Regions from separate parts of the Methylophaga sp. UBA2496 genome, predicted to be linked through region 1. Evidence: riboswitches for the same ligand, from Rfam matches in the RefSeq annotation. Region 1 holds a riboswitch; the other holds the start of a gene.

Region 1 (3,201 bases):
TTCATACGGCACAGCATTTTCCAAATAGATATGCCGGTACGGCTCTCGGGAGTCATTGTCACCGCGATTTCGCCGAGACTGAGTTGCTTGAAACTCAAAGATCGCCAGATTAGGAATGATCCATTTGGCATCTCTATGGTCTTCAGCAAAGGTATAGCATGGCAGATGGAACTCGTGACTGCTCCTGATTGCGGGAACCAAGAAGCTCGCATCTACAAGGAAAGTTTCTGCCATCCAGGACCCCTTTTAACGCCGCTAGCACGCGCGGCTTTGTAGTGAACGCGAAGCCGCAACGGAAAAGCCGTCGCCGTGCCTACCTTGTTAGCATTTTTACGACCACGATTTAATGATGGCACCAAGACAAACCGCCAATATTGTAACTAATGAAGGAAATAGCCACCGCTTCTCCTTCTCACTTTCGATGGCTCTAGAATGTAGATCAACAGCTGTTGATATTAGAGTTGCCGTGTCGCCGTTAGATAACGGAGTACGAGATATTCTTGTGTTTTTTTCTTGCTCGGGAAGGGATTCTATTTGATCTCGAGTAAGTATTTCTTGTCTATCGACATGAAAACTTCTTTGATGACTACGTCTCCACACGAGAGACACTTTATCTTTTTCCTCATTTAGTCGAAAGAACTCCGGGTGCTCAGAAAATACTTTTTCCCAATAGTCAGCATTGCTCTCTGTGCCAGTTATTCGCTTTGACCACCCAGCAAAATCAAGCTTGTAGAACTTATAGGTGCTCATTACTTGGATCGCCGCGATGACATCAGCCAATCTTTGATCCTTTAAATATGGTGATTTACTCACTAGGCCTCCTTGAATGCTAACAGCATGTTAATTAGGCCTTCGGCCTCATAATTATTTTATCGGGCGGCCATCTAATTATTACACCGCCATTGTTGGATTATCCAACTGTTTGAATAATAGTTAAATAATTAATTACAAGGAATCCTAATTAAAATTAAAAGGCCGTTGACCCGAAAAATATGAAATAAAAAGGCCAGTTATAAACTCACTTTTCAAACTGCCGCTTTAACAAAACATACAAAGCCCCAGTCCCGCCATCTTCAATCGTTGCACTGCAAAACGCCAAGACGGCATCACTTTGTCTGAGCCAGTGATTTAGTTTGCTTTTTAAAACTGGTTTGTTATCGCGTGATCCCCAGCCTTTGCCGTGAATGATTCGTACACAACGGATCTTTTCTTGCTGACATTGTTCGAGAAAATGGGAGAGGGTGGGTTCGGCTTTGGCGAGGGTGAGGCCGTGTAAATCGAGTTCTGCTTCGAGATGCACTCTGCCACTTTTGAGTTTGGCGAATTGGCGGTTTTGAATGCCGTCGCCACGGTATTCCAGATATTCCTCATTTCCCACAGTTTCCGGAGCGAATAGACTGGAAAACTCGCTGGTGTCATGGGTGAGTTCGGCTGCGGAGGGTTTTCTGACCCGTGGTGGTGGCGGTGGTTTTCGATGCACCAGACGGTCGTGTTTGATCGGCTCGGCGTCGCTCATTTCATTACGAAACAAGGAAAATTCGTCGTCATCATTTTTATTTTTGTTATCTGCCATGGCCGATGTTGCCTGATTTGATGCCGTTTGATGTGACCCATTGTGCCAGATGATGCTTGTGTAAAAAATGATTTTTAGTTTAGGATGATTTCCACTTGTCGGGGTGCCCCCTCTGAATTATCAGAAAGGGCTGAGATGAAACCCGTTGAACCTGAAGAGGCTAGAACCTCCGTAGGAAACAAGCCGGAATGCCGGTACGTCTGATTGTCTGACTGTAGCCGCCGTGTATCTCCATCACCTTGTTCGCGAAAGCGCAACGTCTTCATTTCCCCGACTTTTTTATTCAAAAAGGGGAAATCAGATGTCAGCAGCCAATCCAAAAGTCATTGATATTAAAGACCGTAGTGGCATTACTACTCAGCCATTACCGGGTTCTGAAAAAATCTATATTACCGGCAGTCGTGATGATCTGCGGGTGCCTTTTCGGCAAATTTCTCTGACTGATACACCGAACCGTGATCCCAGTCTGCCGGGTCAGCCGAATGCGCCGGTGATGGTATATGACACCTCGGGTATTTACACCGATCCCACTGAAACCATCGATCTGGAAAAAGGCTTAACGCCTATTCGTCAGCAATGGATTGAGGAACGCGGCGATACCGAAGTATTACCGGCATTCAGTTCTAACTTTACCCGTGATCAGGATGGGCAGGAATTTGATATTCCGCTGTTCACCAATCGCCGTCTGCCACGCAAAGCTAAACCCGGCAAAAACGTTAGCCAGATGCACTATGCGCGCCAGGGAATCATCACCCCCGAAATGGAATATATCGCCATTCGTGAAAGCATGGGTCGTGGCGCACTGCAAGCCAAAGGCGAATTGCCAGCCTATAAACCCAATCACATCACCCCCGAATTTGTCCGTAAAGAAGTCGCCGAGGGACGAGCAATTATTCCAGCCAATATCAATCACCCTGAAGCTGAGCCGATGATTATCGGCCGTAACTTTCTGGTGAAAATCAACGCTAATATCGGTAACTCTGCCACCACATCATCCATCGAAGAAGAAGTCGAAAAAATGGTCTGGAGCACCCGTTGGGGCGGCGACACGGTAATGGATTTGTCGACTGGTAAACATATTCATCAGACCCGTGAATGGATAATCCGTAATTCACCGGTGCCAATCGGCACCGTGCCGTTGTATCAGGCATTGGAAAAAGTAAACGGTGTGGCCGAAGATCTGACTTGGGAAGTGTTTCGTGACACGTTGATTGAACAGGCCGAGCAGGGCGTCAGTTACTTTACGATTCATGCCGGTATTCGTCTGGCGCATATTCCACTGACCGTAAATCGCACTACCGGCATTGTGTCGCGTGGCGGTTCGATTATGGCGGCCTGGTGTCTGGCACATCATGAAGAAAGCTTTTTGTACACGCACTTTGAAGATATCTGCGAAATCATGAAAGCCTACGATGTGTCGTTCTCGTTGGGTGATGGTTTGCGTCCGGGTTCACAAGCGGATGCCAATGATGAAGCCCAGTTTGCCGAACTGCGTACCCTGGGTGAATTAACCCATATTGCCTGGAAACATGATGTGCAGGTGATGATTGAAGGGCCGGGTCATGTGCCGATGCACAAGATCAAGGAAAACATGGATCTGCAATTGGAAGTCTGCCACGAAGCGCCTT
Region 2 (3,201 bases), on a different contig from region 1:
CAGCCAGGTGTCAGTAATCAGATACAATTGCTGGAAGATGAACTAGGTTTATTAATTTTCGAACGACATGGAAAACGCTTATCCGCCATTACCCCTCTGGGTGAATCCGTGATAGCCATGGCTGAGCGAGTATTACAGGAAGTCGACAATTTACGAGAACAAGCCGCAGACAGTCGTCATGAAAAAAAGGGCACACTTTCAATCGGCACCACGCATACTCAGGCACGCTATGCCCTGCCAAAAGCAATCAAAGCTTTTTCAGAACAATATCCAGATGTTCATTTGAATATGGTGCAAGGCACTCCTCCCGAAGTAGCAGAGATGGCAGCCACCGGAAAAGTTGATTTAGCGATCGCAACAGAAGGGTTGTCCAAATTTGATAATCTGGCAATTCTGCCATGCTATGAATGGAATCGAACCGTCATTACACCACCCGGTCATCCACTTTTAAAGGAAAAAAAACTAACGCTTGAAGCTATTTCGCAATATCCCATCCTGACTTATGTGATGGGGTTTACCGGACGTGCTCAGCAGGACCAATCTTTTATTGAACGCGGCCTAAAGCCCAATGTCGTCTTCACCGCAACTGATGCCGATGTTATCAAGACCTACGTGGAACTCGGTCTTGGCATAGGCATTATAGCCAGCATGGCATTTGATCCTGTAAAAGATGCGCCATTGCAGGCAATGGATGCCAGTGGTTTATTTAAACCAAGTACAACCCATATGGGGATACGCAAAGGCAGCTACCTTCGTGGTTACAGCTATGCTTTTATTGAGTTTTTTGCCCCACATTTACAACGTGACACGATCCGGAACGCCATTGCATTGTGAAATTTTCCCTTTGGCATTTTGGAATGTAATGGTAGTTTATTTGGGCTGATTTTTAGCATTTCAAATGAAATATAAGAAGGAAATATAATGAAAGCTGTATTAAAAGGCCTTTTAACAGGCTTGTTCCTATTGCCAGCATTAGTATTTGCCCATGGTGCTTCACGTTTACAAGTTGAAGAAACAGTGCTGATTAATGCTGATGCTGACATCGTCTGGGAAATGGTTAAAGATTTTGACAGTCTGCATAAATGGCACCCGGCCATTATTTCTACCGACGCGCAAGGTGGAAATGAAGTGGGTGCCACTCGCATTCTAACGTTGAAAAATGATTCCACCATCACTGAAACGTTGAAAAAGTTTGATGAAGAAACCAAGAGCTTTATGTATGAAATCAATGAAATGAGCTCTGTGGGTCAAGTGGATATCGAAGGTGAAATGCATGATATCCCTGCGGTTCCGGTCAGCAAATACAAAGCCTGGGTGACGGTTGAAGCAGAAGGCGATCAAACCAAGGTCATCTGGTTAGCCAAATTTTTCCGTGGTTATACCGGCAATCATCATGAACCTAAAGAGCTGAATGACGAAACGGCAACCAATGCCATTCAGGGCATTTTCCGTTCAGGTCTGGATACTTTGAAAGCTAAAATCGAAAACTAAGTTATTCATCACTTGAACATTTAAGGCATCTTCGGATGCCTTTTTTGTATGTGATAGAAAATATTAATGATGGGAAAAAAGCATATTTTTCTGTATATTTACTCTACTTGCTAATACAAGCCTCGGGGTGGTCGCAAGGCCTGAGATTCACCAGTTTGGTGGAGACCCGATGAACCTGATCCAGGTAATACTGGCGTAGGGACAGGCGGCAACACCTTCTTGCTAGATCAATGCAAATGGCGTGATCCCCTGTCCTTTTTATGAAATTAAAAAGGATAGTCATGAAACCCACCCTGCTTTCCATTGCAGTTACCAGCGCGCTTTTTTCACCATGCGCAGTTGCTCAGAACAACAGTACCGATCTACCCTCCATGCTAGTTAGCGCTGACTTTCGTCCGGCCGAAGCACAGGACATTCCCGTCAGTCTGACCACATTTGATGAAGATATTATTGAATCGCGTGGCGCTCAGCATATTGAAGATGTGTTGAATCTGGCACCTAATGTAAACCTTTCCAGCGGTGCGTCTCGTGGCCAGTTTTTTCAGATCCGCGGTATTGGTGAACGAAGTGAGTTTCTGGCGCCTCTTAATCCATCAGTCGGCCTATATATTGATGGTATAGATTTTAGCCGCAGTGGCGGCGCAGCTACTTTATTTGATATTGAGAAAGTAGAAGTATTACGCGGCCCACAGGGTACGTTGTATGGTGCCAATGCATTAGCTGGCGTTATTAATATGCAAAGCAAACAGGCGACCAATGATCTGGATATGAACTTTCAGTCCACTATTGGCAATTACAATACGCGCAGTGTTGGTGTTGCCGTTGGCGGCCCACTGATTAAAGACACATTACTGGGACGGATAGCCGTACATACCCATCGTTCAGATGGTTATATGGATAACGATTTTCTGGGTCGGGATAATACGCAAAATCAGGATGAACTGACTGCCCGCGGACATTTAAAATGGCTGGTCAGTAATGATCTGACCATTGATCTTAATTTACTACATTTGAATATTGACAATGGTTACGACGCTTTCACACTGGATAACAGTCGAAACAGCCTGTCAGATCAGCCTGGTAAAGACAAACAGCATACCAATGCGTTTGCATTGAATACTGACTGGCGTGCCAACAGTAAAGTGCAATTGCAATCAACCTTGACCTATTCCAAATCTGATTTGGAATATAGTTACGATGATGACTGGTCATTTAAAACACAATTTCCTGTTGATGCTACCTGTGTGGATGCCGATGAAGACAATGATGCATTTAACTGTCCTTATAGTGGTTTTGATCAATATAAGCGTGAACGGGAAAATTATTCATTTGAATTCAGGGCTCTATCAAATGAAGATGGTCGTATTTTTTCTGATACAACCGATTGGTCCGTTGGTATTTATCTCGCCGATCAACGTCAGGACTTAAAACGCACCTATTTTGCGAATGCCATTGATAGTGATGCAGTTTTTCCGTTTGCTTTAGATAATACTTATAAAACGTTTAATAGCGCCATTTATGGCCAACTTGATACTGCCTTAACCGATAAGCTGACTTTAATAACCGGTTTACGCGTTGAACATTGGGACGCTGATTATGAGGATTCGCAAGGATTGGATCTCGATGACAACGATGTATTATTCGGTGGCAAAGTCGGTCTGAATTATCAGTTCCGCCCACAACACCTTTTATACACATCATTATCCCGCG

The links. A riboswitch is a leader RNA that binds a small molecule or an ion and turns the genes downstream of it on or off. The one in region 1 is predicted to bind thiamine pyrophosphate.
Region 2: it holds a riboswitch for thiamine pyrophosphate, as region 1 does, so the genes downstream of both, B2W60_RS00825 (TonB-dependent receptor) here and thiC (phosphomethylpyrimidine synthase ThiC) in region 1, are expected to answer to the same signal.

What each region holds. Positions count from the first base shown of each region.
Region 1 covers NZ_DDOK01000009.1:34,551-37,751, reverse strand. The annotation lists gene B2W60_RS13320 (PIN domain-containing protein) at 1-234, opposite strand, end outside; gene B2W60_RS13315 (hypothetical protein) at 331-813, opposite strand; gene B2W60_RS13310 (Smr/MutS family protein) at 1,019-1,573, opposite strand; TPP riboswitch at 1,663-1,768, shown strand; gene thiC (phosphomethylpyrimidine synthase ThiC) at 1,875-3,201, shown strand, end outside.
Region 2 covers NZ_DDOK01000003.1:11,967-15,167, reverse strand. The annotation lists gene cysB (HTH-type transcriptional regulator CysB) at 1-834, shown strand, start outside; gene B2W60_RS00830 (SRPBCC family protein) at 922-1,491, shown strand; TPP riboswitch at 1,605-1,711, shown strand; gene B2W60_RS00825 (TonB-dependent receptor) at 1,773-3,201, shown strand, end outside.